4 regions of the Kitasatospora sp. NBC_00240 genome follow, and region 3 is predicted to be linked to each of the others. Evidence: riboswitches for the same ligand, from Rfam matches in the RefSeq annotation. Region 3 holds a riboswitch; each other region holds the start of a gene.
What was found. Region 3 has a riboswitch for cobalamin ahead of cobN (cobaltochelatase subunit CobN). Riboswitches for the same ligand answer to the same signal wherever they lie in the genome.

Region 1: another riboswitch for cobalamin. It lies ahead of OG689_RS16525 (ribonucleoside-diphosphate reductase subunit alpha); the one in region 3 lies ahead of cobN (cobaltochelatase subunit CobN).
Region 2: another riboswitch for cobalamin. It lies ahead of OG689_RS07040 (CbtB domain-containing protein); the one in region 3 lies ahead of cobN (cobaltochelatase subunit CobN).
Region 4: another riboswitch for cobalamin. It lies ahead of OG689_RS07780 (HoxN/HupN/NixA family nickel/cobalt transporter); the one in region 3 lies ahead of cobN (cobaltochelatase subunit CobN).

The regions. Positions count from the first base shown of each region.
Region 1 is NZ_JAPEMU010000001.1:3,925,176-3,928,493, reverse strand. Features, by position in the region: gene OG689_RS16525 (ribonucleoside-diphosphate reductase subunit alpha) at 1-1,612, opposite strand, end outside; cobalamin riboswitch at 1,797-1,954, opposite strand; gene OG689_RS16520 (hypothetical protein) at 2,095-3,123, shown strand.
Region 2 is NZ_JAPEMU010000001.1:1,698,141-1,701,458, reverse strand. Features, by position in the region: gene OG689_RS07055 (MMPL family transporter) at 1-41, shown strand, start outside; gene OG689_RS07050 (metal-sensitive transcriptional regulator) at 130-396, shown strand; gene OG689_RS07045 (CbtA family protein) at 481-1,248, opposite strand; gene OG689_RS07040 (CbtB domain-containing protein) at 1,269-1,484, opposite strand; cobalamin riboswitch at 1,518-1,681, opposite strand; gene OG689_RS07035 (histidine phosphatase family protein) at 1,797-2,384, shown strand; gene OG689_RS07030 (hypothetical protein) at 2,487-2,708, shown strand; partial or broken gene ligD (non-homologous end-joining DNA ligase) at 2,803-3,318, shown strand, end outside.
Region 3 is NZ_JAPEMU010000001.1:2,169,505-2,172,822, reverse strand. Features, by position in the region: gene cobN (cobaltochelatase subunit CobN) at 1-1,745, opposite strand, end outside; cobalamin riboswitch at 1,925-2,050, opposite strand; gene cobG (precorrin-3B synthase) at 2,140-3,318, shown strand, end outside.
Region 4 is NZ_JAPEMU010000001.1:1,868,146-1,871,463, reverse strand. Features, by position in the region: gene OG689_RS07790 (zinc-binding dehydrogenase) at 1-520, shown strand, start outside; gene OG689_RS07785 (metalloregulator ArsR/SmtB family transcription factor) at 513-896, opposite strand; cobalamin riboswitch at 984-1,222, shown strand; gene OG689_RS07780 (HoxN/HupN/NixA family nickel/cobalt transporter) at 1,250-2,368, shown strand; gene OG689_RS07775 (type B 50S ribosomal protein L31) at 2,555-2,818, opposite strand; gene rpmG (50S ribosomal protein L33) at 2,874-3,038, opposite strand.

The sequences.
Region 1 (3,318 bases), 1.8 Mb from region 3:
GCTTGGCCTCGGCGGAGTCGAAGTCCAGGCGGAGCTGGAAGAAGACGTCCTGCAGGCCCATCACGCCGAGGCCCACCGGGCGCCAGCGGGAGTTGGAGGTGCCGGCCTCGGGGGTCGGGTAGAAGTTGATGTCCACCACGCGGTCGAGGAAGGTGACAGCCGTGCGGACGGTCGAGTCCAGCCGGTCCCAGTCCATCGCGCTCACGAGGTCGGCGGGGGTGGCGCCGGGGGCCACGTGGGCGCCCAGGTTGACCGAGCCGAGGTTGCAGACCGCGGTCTCGGAGTCGTCCGTGACCTCCAGGATCTCCGTGCAGAGGTTGGAGGAGTGGACGGTCCGGCCGGGGAGGGCGGTCTGGTTGGCGGCCCGGTTGGAGGCGTCCTTGAAGGTCATCCAGCCGTTGCCGGTCTGCGCCAGGGTGCGCATCATCCGGGCGTACAGGGTCTGCGCGGGGATGGTGCGCACGGCCTTGCCGGCCGCCTCGGCCTTCAGGTACGCCTCGTCGAAGTCGGCGCCCCACAGGTCGACCAGCTCGGGGACGTCGGCGGGGGAGAACAGCGACCAGTCGCCGCCGGCGTTGACCCGGCGCATGAACTCGTCCGGGATCCAGTGGGCGAGGTTCAGGTTGTGCGTGCGGCGGGCCTCCTCACCGGTGTTGTCGCGCAGCTCCAGGAACTCCTCGATGTCCGCGTGCCAGGTCTCCAGGTAGACGCAGGCCGCGCCCTTGCGCCGGCCGCCCTGGTTGACCGCCGCCACCGAGGAGTCCAGGGTGCGCAGGAACGGCACGATGCCGTTGGACTTGCCGTTGGTGCCGCGGATCAGCGAGCCACGCGAGCGGATCCGGCTGTAGGACAGGCCGATGCCGCCGGCGTGCTTGGAGAGCCGGGCGATCTGCGCGTAGCGCGAGTAGATCGAGTCCAGGTTGTCCAGCGGCGAGTCCAGCAGGTAGCAGGAGGACATCTGCGGGTGCTTGGTGCCGGAGTTGAACAGCGTCGGCGAGGACGGCAGGTAGGAGAGCGCGCTCATCAGCGCGTACAGCTCGGAGACCTCGCGGACCGACTGCTCGTCGTCACCGACCGCCAGGCCACTGGCGACGCGGAGCAGGAAGTGCTGCGGGGTCTCGATCACCTTGCGGGTGATCGGGTGGCGCAGCAGGTACCGGGACTGCACGGTGCGCAGACCGAAGTACTCGAAGCGGTCGTCGCCCTTCTGGTCGATCAGGGCGTCCAGCGCGTCGGCGTGCTTGGCCACGAACGCGGCGGTGGTGTCGCCGATCAGGCCCTCGGCGTGGCCGACGGTGATCGAGGCGGAGAAGGACACGGCGCCCTGGCCGACGGCCTCGTCCTGGATCTCCAGGGCGAGCAGTCGGGCGGCGAGCTTCGAGTACTGGGGGTCCTCGGCGATCATCGACGCGGCGGCCTCGACGGCCAGCCCGCGCAGCTCCGCGAAGTCGGAGCCGGCGTGCCGGCCGCGCAGGGCGGCGGCGGCGACGTGGCCGGGGTCGACCTGGGGGAGGTCGACGCTGCGGTCGGTCAGCAGCCGAAGAAGCGCTCCACCGGGGTCGGACACCGTCGGGTCGGACGGGACGGCGGGGCTGGAACCCTGGGCGGGCAGGGTGGCTGAGGCAGCGATGGTCAAGGCGCTTCTCTCCTGGCGGCGGCGGTCGGCGAGGGGGCTGCCGGGCCGTATGGGCGCAGGGGAGCGCAGCGCGGAACACCTCACGGCGCGCGCGAACCACCCCCCGGCCCACCCGCGAGGCCCGGACGAAACTGCTGTGCTGCATGGCGACTGCGGGGAAGCCCTGTGGCACACCGTCGGCAGGTCATCGGACTCGCGTGGCCCGGTCGGGCAGCCCGCTCACCGCTGCGGGGCAGTCCCGGACTTCCACCGGGTTCCCCTGCGTTCGACAGCAGGAGTGAGCATACATCTAGTGGCGCCAGCCCGATGAAGCACCACATGTTGTGCACTGTGGCGTGTCGGGTGGCTACTCGTCGGCTCACGGAGGAGGCCCGGGAACGGGCGCCGGGCCCGGATTTGGGAACGGATTGATTACCGGATGGGCCTGCCGCGCACACCATGCTTTACGATCTCGCCTCATGAGCGAGGGAACGGGCGTACCGTCCGACTGGACGCGTCAGCCCGCACAGCCGGTCCAGGGTCAGCAGCCGGGGACGCCGGGGCAGCCGCCGCAGGGGCAGCAGCCCGTGCCGCCGGCCGCCGGCGGTTTCGGCCCGCCCCCGGTGCCGTACAGCCAGCCCGCGCAGCAGCTTCCGCCGCAGGGCCAGCCGGTCCCGCCGCCGATCCCGCAGCAGCACCAGCCGCAGCAGCCGTTCGTGCCCCAGCCGGGCCCGCAGCAGGCGCCGCCGCATTGGCAGCCCGCGCCGCAGCCCTTCCAGGGCGAGCCGAACTGGACCCAGCTGGCCGACCAGCACGAGAACGAGTCCCGTAAGCGCCGCCGGCTGTGGATCGGTGGCGCGCTGCTGGCCGTGGTGCTCGTCGGCGGCGTGGTGGCGGCCGGTGTGGTGATCTCCGGTCAGGGCGGTGGCAACAAGCCGAACCCCAAGCCGGCCGCGTCCACCGGCCTGCCGCTGGAGCAGGCGCTGCCGCTGATCTCGGACGCCTCGACGGACAAGGCGCCGGTCGACGCCGCGACGCTCTTCCCCGACCAGACCCGCACCATCGACGGCAAGGTCTGGACCCGGATGGTCACCGGTTCGACCTCCCCCTGCTCCAAGGGGACCACCGGCGGGCTCGGGCTCGCCCTCGGCGACGACGCCTGCCGCTCGCTGGTCCGCGCGACCTACGTGTCCGGGGAGAGCGCCGTCACGGTCGGCATCGCGGTCTTCGACAACAAGGCCGGCGCCGACAAGGCCCTCGGCCGGCACGCGGGCCTCGTCCAGGGTCTGTCCGGCCCGGGCGTCGCCACCTTCTGCGTCACCGACAAGTCGGGCTGCACGGAGACGCACGCCGCGGTGGGCCGGTTCGGGTACTTCACCGTCGCCGGTTCGCTCAAGCAGACTCCCGACCAGGCCGATCCGGCGGCGACCGCGGCGGCGAGCCCCCTTGCGGACCGCGCCAAGGAGGTCCTGCTGGGCCGGGCCAAGCCGGCGGCCACCGCCGGCTGAGCGGGTCCGGGCCCGGGGGCGTCCGGGCGACGGGTGGCGGCGGGCGGCCTGATGCCGGCCCGGCGCCGGCCGCCCGACGCCCATGGGCCGGCGCCGACGGGGGCGGGTCGAAGGCCGCCGGTGACCGGCGGGTCGTGGCGGACGGCCCGTGCCGGGCCCGTGGCGGGCCGTCCGTGACAGGCCGTCCGGGGTGCG
Region 2 (3,318 bases), 470 kb from region 3:
TGCGCCGGGTGCTGCCGGACATCCGCTTCTCGCACGAGTGAGCGGCGCCCTGGCCGCGGCGGCCGCTATTCGCTCCTGCGGATACCCCAGGGGGTACAATGGAGCCACCATCGCGAGGAGGAGACGTCCGTGACCGTCGACGAGGAAGCCACCGGCGCCGTCCTGAACCGCCTGCGCCGGGCCCAGGGGCAGCTGAACGGTGTGATCGCCATGATCGAGGCCGGGCGCGACTGCAAGGACGTGGTCACCCAACTCGCGGCCGTCTCACGGGCCCTGGACCGGGCCGGATTCAAGATCGTGGCCAGCGGGATGCGCCAGTGCCTGGCGACCGCCGACGGCGACACCCCGCCGATGTCCGAGGCCGAGCTGGAGAAGCTGTTCCTCACCCTCGCCTGAGCGGCGTCCGGAGAAGCCGGACGGGGCCGGTGGCGGCGACGACTGTCGCCTCCACCGGCCCCGTCCCGTGCCGGGTTTCGGGGGTCAGACCGCCTGGGCGGTGACCTCCGGCGCGGTGCTCCGCTCGGCGGCGGTCACCGGCTTCGGGTTGAGGACCCGCTCGGCCAGGTGGCCGAAGAGCAGGCCGAAGGACACCCAGAGGGTGGCCTGGATGGCGAGGGCCGAGAGCCGGAACTGCCAGAGCAGCGTGGCCGGGAAGTCCTCCGGCACCTCGTTGATCGCGGGCAGGAACACGTAGGCGAGGCCGACGGCCAGGGCGAAGCCGGCCGCCGTGACCACCGTCGCGTACCAGGTGCCCAGACGCGGCGCCAGCCGCTTGCCGACGATCACCGCGGCGACCGCCAGCAGGATGCTGAGCGCCATCATCAGGAAGTACAGCGTGGTGCGCTTGCCGATCGTCTCCGGGTCGCCCACCGACGGCGGGTTGGCCGGGTACTTGAGGAACGGGACGACGTAGACCGCGAGCAGCGCCGCGCCGGAGAGCAGCGCGGCGGTGGCGCGCGCGCCGAACCGGCCGACCCGGCCCAGCGCGAAGCAGAACGCGAGCGCGCCGAAACCGCCCAGCGAAATGCCGTACACGAGAACGCCGGTGGCGAGACCCGCGGTCGACTGCATGGCCCGGCTGACGAGTTCGACCTCGCCGTGCTCGTGGGCGTGCGCCTCCTCGAAGGCGATCGCCGCGTCGATGTGCGGCTCACCCATCAGGTAGGCGACGATCAGGGCGAGCACCCCTGCGGCGAGACCCGCGAGCATGCCGCGGACGAGCAGGGATCTGACAGCTGTGGAGTTCATGGAGCGGTTCCCCCGGGATTTCAGTGGCAGGGGAAACCGAGCAGGTGGCGGCCGTCGTGCACCCATTCGTGCACGCTCTCGCCGGAGATGAGGGACGTGGCGCCCTGCTCGGCGCCGACGAAGTAGATCAGGGCCAGCATCAGGATGCCGAAGAACACCGCCCAGGGGGCGATCGCCTTGAGCGGCAGGGTCAGTGGTGCGGCCGGTACGGCGGCGGGGGCGGCGGACTGTGCCATGACTGGAACCTCCTCGGGAACTCGCGTCCCGCTAGATGGTGCAGAAACGACGGCATCGGGTCTGACTCCCCGGCAGATCGGCCCGTACGGGCCGGTGCTGCGGGCTTACAGTGGCGCGACCGTGCCGGATTCTCACCGGACTTCCGTCATACCGTCGTCGTATCGGGCTTGAAGGTACCGTCTGCGGTCGGGTCCGCCAAGGGCGCGGGGCGGCGCTCTTGGGGCAGTACCGCGCGGGCGCCCCCGCCGGGCGCCCGGTGCACGGAGTGATTCACCCCGGCAGCAGAGGAGTTGGACAGGATGGAGCGAGCGATGACCGTCCGCGTGACCTTGGTCTCAGCGGCGATGAGCACCGCACTGCGGGAGGCCCGCTTCGACGACGGCGGGCCGCTGGAGCCGGCCGGACTCCGGCAGGCCGAGCAGGCCGCCGGGGCCCTGCCGGCCGGCGGCCGGTCGTACGCCTCCCCGTCGCCGCGCTGCGCCGCCACCGCCACCGCGCTCGGACTGCGGGCCGAGCCGGCGCCGGCCCTCGCCGGGTGCGCGATGGGCCGTTGGACCGGCCTGACCCTCGCCGAGGTGGCGGCGGCCGAGGGCGAGGCGGTGGCCCGCTGGCTGGGCGACCCGGCGGCCGCCCCGCACGGTGGCGAGAGCCTGCTCGACCTGTTCGCCCGGGTCGCCGGCTGGCTGGACGCGCTGCCCGCCGACGCGCCGTCCGGCGCGGAACGCGGCCCGGTGACCGCCGTGGTCGAGCCGGACGTCGTCCGCGCCGCCGCGCTGCACGCCCTGGGGGTACCCGGGCCGGCCTTCTGGCGGCTCGACGTGCAGCCGCTGTCGGTCACCGAGCTGACCGGACGGTCCGGCCGGTGGAACGTCCGCTGGGGCAGGCCGGCCGGCGGGTAGCAGCCAGGGCCGGGCATCGCCCGATCGGCCGACGGGGATGGCAGCCGGCCCGGCCCGGCCGGAGCCTGGGGGCATCATCCCCGTCCCCCGAGGAGCCCCGTCATGACCGTCACCGCCGACCTCGACAAGGTGCTGGACAAGAAGTACGAGAACCTGACCCTGCCGGAGGTGCTCGACGCGCCGGTCGCCGCCCTGGCCGGCCTCACCGACGCCCACGGCGAGGCGCTCGGCGCGCTGCGCATCAAGACCGTCGGTGACCTCGGCCGCAACAAGTACATCCGCTGGGCGGTCGCGATGGCCGACCTCCAGGACCGCACCCACTGAACGGCCGCACCCCCGGTCGGAGCGGCCGCACCCCCGGTCGGAGCGGCCGCAGCCGCGGCGCGCGGCCGGCGCGCGGGAGGTGGCGGCGGTGCCGATGACGGTGGTGGAGGGGCGCAGGCTCAGCCTGTCCCACCTCGACAAGGTGTACTTCCCGCAGACCGGGACCCTCAAGGGCGAGGTGATCACCTACTACGCCACCGTGCAGTCGGCGCTGCTGCCCCACCTGCGCGACCGGCCGCTGTCCTTCCTGCGCTGCCCCGAGGGTGTGGAGGGCGAGCGGTTCTTCGCCAAGAGCCCGCCGGCCGGCACCCCGGGGTGGGTGCGCACCGTCGCCGTGCCGAGCACCGCCGGCGGGCTCCGCCAGGTGGTGGTGGAGGACGGCGCCACGCTGGTCTGGGCGGCCAACCTCGGCTGCGTCGAGTTCCACGTGCCGCAGTGGCACGGCGCCGAGCCGGCGGTGGCCGACCGGCTGGTGCTGGACCTCGACCCGGGCGAGGGCGCCGACATCCTGACCTGCCGGGCGGTCGCCCGGCTGCTGCGCGAGCGGCTCGCCGCCGACGGTCTGACCAGCTGGGTCAAGACCTCCGGCTCCAAGGGCCTGCACCTGCTG
Region 3 (3,318 bases):
CGGCGCTTGGCCTGGGTGCCCTCGCCCGGGTCGTTCACCAGGAAGGGGTAGACCAGCGGCAGGTCGCCGAGCGCGGCGTCCGGGCCGCACTCCGCGGACAGCGCCGCGGTCTTGCCGGGCAGCCACTCCAGGTTGCCGTGCTTGCCGAGGTGGACGACCGCGTCGGCGCCGAAGCCGCCGTCCTCCTGGGCGGCCGCGATCCAGCGGTAGGCGGCCAGGTAGTGGTGCGAGGGCGGCAGGTCGGGGTCGTGGTAGATCGCGACCGGGTTCTCGCCGAAGCCGCGCGGCGGCTGGATCAGCACCAGCAGGTTGCCGGCCCGCAGCGCCGCCAGCACGATGTCGCCGTCGGGGTTCCTGCTGCGGTCCACGTACAGCTCGCCCGGGGCCGGGCCCCAGTGCCGCTCGACCTCCTCGCGCAGGCCGGCCGGCAGCTCGGCGTACCAGCGGCGGTAGTCCGCGGCGGGGATCCGGACGGGGTTGCGGGCGAGCTGGTCCTCCGTCAGCCAGTCCTGGTCGTAGCCGCCGGCCGCGATCAGGGCGTGGATCAGCGCGTCACCCTCGTGCGAGTCGTCGCCGTCGGCGGCCGGCGCCAGGCCGGGCAGCGCGTCCGGGCCGTCCAGCGGGCCGAGGTCCATGCCCTCCTCGCGCAGCCGGGACAGCAGGCGCACCGCGCTGGCCGGGGTGTCCAGGCCGACCGCGTTGCCGACCCGGGCGTGCTTGGTCGGGTACGCGGAGAGCACCAGCGCGAGCCGGCGCTCGGCGGCCGGGATGTGCCGCAGGCGGGCGTGCCGCACCGCGATGCCGGCCACCCGGGCGGCCCGCTCGGGGTCGGCGGCGTAGACGGTCAGGCCGTCCTCGTCCAGCTCCTTGAAGGAGAACGGGACGGTGATCAGGCGGCCGTCGAACTCGGGGACGGCGACCTGGGTGGCGGTGTCCAGCGGGGACAGGCCGTCGTCGCTGGCCTCCCAGGCGGCGCGCGACCAGGTCAGGCAGAGCGCCTGGAGGATCGGGCGGTCCAGCGCGGCCAGCGCGCCCGCGTCCCAGGCCTCCTCGTCGCCGCCGGCCGAGGCGTCGGCGGGGCGGGTGCCGCCGGCCGCCAGCACGGTGGTGACGATCGCGTCGGCCTGCCCCAGCTCGGCCAGCAGTTCGGGCTCGGCGCCGCGCAGCGAGGAGCAGAACAGCGGGCGGGGGCGGGCGCCCTTGTCCTCGATCGCCCGGCAGAGCGTCTCGACGAAGGCGGTGTTGCCGCTCATGTGGTGGGCGCGGTAGTAGAGCACCGCGATCACCGGGCCGTCGGCGTTCTCCGCCGTCGCGGTGCGCTCCAGCGGCCCCCACTCGGGCGCGGAGGCGGGCGCGGCGAAGCCGTGGCCGGTGAGCAGCACGGTGTCGGAGAGGAAGGCGCCGAGCTCGGCGAGGTTCGCCGGGCCGCCGTGCGCGAGGTAGGCGTGCGCCTCGGCGGCGATGCCGGCCGGGACGGTGGACAGCTCCATCAGCTGGGCGTCCGGGGCCTGCTCGCCGGTCAGCACGATCACCGGGCGGGGGCCGGCCAGCAGCGCGTCCAGGCCCTCCTGCCAGGCGCGGCGCCCGCCGAGCAGCCGGACCACCACCAGGTCGGTGCCCTCCACCAGCGCGGGGAGGTCGGTGGCGGTGAGCCGGGCGGGGTTGCCGAGGCGGAAGCCGACCGGGCCCTCGGACGCGCGGGCGCTCAGCAGGTCGGTGTCGGAGGTCGACAGAAGCAGGATCATGCGAAGGCCCTCCCGGCCTCGATGGCGGGCAGGGTCACGAGCACGGGTGTCGGCGCGGGTCCGGGCCCGGTCAGGGGCACGGCGCCCGGCGCGGGCAGGAGCCCGGGCGCAGGCATGCGGCAGCGCATAGGTCGAGCCTTCCTCGGGGTCCGCGCCCCGTGGGGGATCCCCGGCCGTCGGGCCGGGGGGATCGGGACGGCAGGAGTTCCTGGCTCCCACGGTCGGTGAACCGTGGTCACAGTGGCGGGACCGCACCGGGTTTTCACCGGTTTCCTCCCCTTTGCGCCGTCTCTGGCGTGAGCGGACCCCGAAGGATCCGCCCGGGAGCATAGTAGGGGCTGGGGGTGATCCACGGGACAGAGTCCCCGGCCGGATCCTGGGTATGCTCGCGGCCATGTCACCCTCACCCGACCTCGCAGGACCGGGCCCCGGCGTGCCCGACCGGGCGCGCGGGGACGCGTGTCCGGGGGCCCTTCGCCTACACACCGCCGACGACGGCGCGCTCGCCCGAGTCCGGCTGCCCGGCGGTCTGCTGACGGTCGGTCAGGTTCTCGCGCTGGCCGACGCGGCCGAGCAGCTCGGGGACGCGCAGCTGGAGACCACCTCGCGCGGCAACGTCCAACTGCGCGGCCTCCCCGAGGGCTGCGGGCAGGACCTCGGCGCCCGGTTGCGGGCCGCCGGCCTGCTGCCCTCCGACCGGCACGAGCGGGTCCGCAACATCGTCGCCTCGCCGCTCGCCGGCGTCGACGGCAACGGGCATGCGGACGTGACCACTTGGGCCCGCGAACTGGACGCCGCCCTGTGCGCCGCGGACTGGTCCACCGGGCTGTCCGGCCGCTTCCTGTTCGCCCTCGACGACGGCCGCGGCGACGTCGCCGGGCTCGACGCCGATGTGACATTGATCGCAAGCCCCGACGGCCAGGCACTCCTGCGCCTCGGGCGTGCCACCACCGGGCCGCGGGTGCCGGCCGGGCAGGCCGTCGCCACCGCGCTGCGCGCCGCCGAAGACTTCCTCACGCTGCTGCGCGAGAGCGGCACCAAGGCCTGGCGGATCCGCGAGGCCGACCCGGACGGCACCCGGCTGACGCCGCCCGGGACCGTCCTCGTCCCGCTGCCCGCCCTGCCGGGAGCGCTGCCGCAGGCCGGCCCGGTGACCGGACCGGACGGACGGCACGGCCTCTCGGTCGGACTGCCGTTCGGACGCGCCGGCGTCGCGCAGTGGCGGCTGCTCGCGGCGGCCGCCACCGACGGCGCCGGCGAACTGCGGGTGACCCCCTGGCGCGGTGCGGTGCTCCCCGGCCTCGACCCCGCCCGGTCGCCCGGGTGGGCCGACCGGCTGGCCGCCGCCGGCCTCGGACTCGACCCGCACTCCCCGTGGGAACGCGCCATGGCCTGCACCGGCACCCCCGGCTGCGCCAAGTCCCTGGCGGACGTCCGCGGTGACGCGGCCCACGCCCTCGCGACCGCCGGCCCCGGTGCCGGCGGCCTGCTGCCCGTGCACTGGTCGGGCTGCGAGCGGCGCTGCGGGCATCCGGCGGGCGAGTGGGTGGACGTGCTCGCCACGCCGGACGGA
Region 4 (3,318 bases), 300 kb from region 3:
GTCGGTGCTGGTCACGGCGGCTGCTGGCGGGGTGGGCCACCTGGCGGTCCAGTTGGCCGGGGCGCTCGGCGCGGGCCGGGTGACCGCGGCCGTGGGCGCCGAGGGGAAGGCCGCCTTCGTCCGGGGGCTGGGCGCCGACGAGGTGGTCCGGTACCAGGACGGCCCCTGGGGCGAGCAGGTGGACCTCGTCCTCGACGGTGTCGGCGGCGAGGTGCTGCCCAGAGCCGTCGGGGCCTTGGCGCCCTTCGGGCGGCTGGTCGCCCTCGGCGGCGCGGGCGGGGCACTCGACGCCGGCGAACTGCTGCGCGGGATGCGGACGGTGACCGGCCTGTCGATGGCGGTGCTGGCACGGCAGCGCCCCGCGCTGCTCGCCGAATGGCGCCAGGAACTCTGGGCGTTGCTCGGGCGAGGGGCACTCCGGCCGGTCTGCGTCGAGTTCCCGATCGCCGCGGCGGCCGAGGCCTTCGGCCTGCTGGAGCGCCGGGCCAACCTGGGCAAGGTCGCCCTGCGGATCAGCTGACGGCCGGCTCCGGGCCCCCCTGCCCGGCCGCCGCGCAGGGGGCCAGCAGGGTGCCGAGCTCCTGGTCGACGACCCGGTAGCGCACCACCCGGCCGTCCCGCTCCCCGGCCACCACGCCGGCGGTGCGCAGCAGCCGGAGCGCCTGCGAGACGGCCGGGTCGCGCATGCCGGTGGCCACCGCCAGGTCGCTGACGGCGAGCGGCCCGGCGCGGTGCAGGGCGAGCAGCAGTGCGAGCCTGCCGGGGTCGGCGAGCAGCGAGAAGCGCTCGGCCCAGGTGCGCACCCGGGCGGTGTCGCCGATCGCCGCGATGGCCTCGCAGACCCGGTGCCCGTCGATGGTCCGGTGGTCCGCGCGCTCGGCCGGTACGAGATGCATGCGGGCCATTGTCGCAGTCCGGGGGCGGTCTGTGATCCTGAACACCTGCGCAGGTGCGCAACCTTGCACAAGTGACCTGACGCCCCGTACGGTGTGGCCCGCCGTGGTGTTCGGGAAGACCGGTGACGGACCTTCAGAGGTCCTAGTCCGGAGCGGCCCTCGCCACTGTGAACGGGAAGTCTCCGTACCGTACCCGCCCTCGGGCGGGTGGTCACTGGACGCCGCGGCGTCCGGGAAGGCCTGGTGCGGTCACGCAGCACCCGCCGCCGAACCGCGGCCGGGTGTGCCCCGAAGCCAGGAGACCGGCCACGGCATCTCACGAAGTGATCCACGAGGTGCTGGAGCGTGACCGGATGACCCTGCCCGAAATCGGTGCTGCCCGAACGGCGGCGCCCGCGGTCGACCCCGCGCTCCCCGCCTTCCGCTGGCGGCGCGAGGACACCGTACGGACGGCCGGGCTGATGGCGGTGATCCTGGCGATGCACGTGGTGGCGTTCGGGACGCTGTTCTTCCTGGTCGCGCCGCACGAGTACGCGGTCGGTACCCAGGTCTTCGGGGTTGGCCTGGGCATCACCGCGTACACCCTGGGCATGCGGCACGCCTTCGACGCGGACCACATCGCGGTGATCGACAACACCACCCGCAAGCTGATGGCGGACGGCCGGCGCCCGGTGTCGGTGGGCTTCTGGTTCGCGCTCGGGCACTCCTCGATGGTCGTGGTGATGGCGGCCCTGGTGGCGGGCGGCGCCCAGCTGGCCAACACCCTGATGGACGAGGACTCGGTCACCCACCAGTGGCTCGGGGTGCTGGGCACCAGCGCCTCGGGGGCCTTCCTCTACCTGATCGGCGCGCTCAACCTGGCCGCGCTCTTCGGCATCCTGCGGGTCTTCCGCGCGATGCGGGACGGCCGCTACGACGAGGCGGAGCTGGAGGAGCACCTCAACTCCCGGGGCCTGTTCAACCGGGTGCTGAGCCGGGCCACCCGCTCGATCACCCGGCCCGGCCAGATGTTCCCGGTCGGCATGGTGCTGGGCCTCGGCTTCGACACCGCGACCGAGGTGACCCTGATGGTGATGGCCGGCAGCGGCGCGGCGGCGGGCCTGCCCTGGTACGCGATCGTCTGCCTGCCGCTGCTGTTCGCCGCCGGGATGAGCCTGTTCGACACGCTGGACGGGACCTTCATGAACTTCGCCTACCAGTGGGCGTTCTCCAACCCGGTGCGCAAGGTGTACTACAACCTGACCATCACCGGGCTTTCGATCGCGGTCGCCTTCATCATCGGCACCATCGAACTGGTGGGCGTGCTGCACGAGAAGCTGGACCTGACCGACCCGGTCAGCGGCTGGATCGCCGGCCTCTCGCTCGACAACGTCGGGTACGTGATCGTCGGCCTGTTCGTGGTGGTCTGGGCGGCGGCGATCGCGTACTGGCGGCTGGGTCGGGTCGAGCAGCGCTGGGCCGCCCGGCCCTGACCCGGGCGGCGCGCACGGCCGCCGCGCCGACGGCGCGGTGCCGGTGCGGCTGACCAGGGCCGTCCCGATGCCGCCGCCGTGCCGCTTCCGGTCGCAGGCCCGGCAGCCGTTTCACCGAGGCCGCCCGGACACACCGGAGCGGCCCCACCCCTCGTCGGGTGGCGCCGCTCCGGCCGGGCCCTCCGGTCAGCCGTGCCGCCGGCCGTACCGGCGGTGGAAGGCCTCGACCCGGCCGGCGCTGTCCAGCACCCTGGCCCGGCCGGTGTGGAAGGGGTGGCTCGCCGAGGAGATCTCGACGTCGACCACGGGGTAGCTGTTGCCGTCCTCCCACGCGACCGTCCGGCCGGCGCCGGTGCCGGCACCGATGGTCGAGCGGGTGAGGAAGGCCAGGTCACCGCTGCGGTCGCGGAAGACGACCGGGCGGTACGCGGGGTGGATACCGGTCTGCATCGGAGTACTCCTCGGGGGTGTCGGGCTCAGGGGCGTTTCGGCTGTGCGGGCGGTGTCAGCGCTCCTCGCGGAACAGCACGTGCTGCCGCGCGACCGGGTCGTACTTGCGCAGCGCCATCCGGTCGGGGTCGTTGCGCCGGTTCAGCCGGGTCACGTAGGTGTAGCCGGTGCCGGCCGTGGAGCGGAGTCGGACGACCGGGCGCAGTTCGTTGCGGGCCATGGCTCTCCTTCGGTGTCGCGCGTGGTGCGGGTGTTGCCTGCGTTGCGTGTGCGGTGCTGGGCGGGCGGGCCCGAGCATCAGGTGAAATGGATGTCATTTCCACCGTTGCTCCCTCCAACACGCCCCCTCCCCGACGCATTCCCGGCCCGCCCACCGACCTCCGGCGAGCCGCCCCCGGCCACGCCCCGACCCGCTCCCAGCCCGCTCCCCGCCCGGTTCCTGCTCACTCCCGACCCGCTCCCGACCCGGTTCCTGCCCGGTCCGGGGGCCGACACGTGCC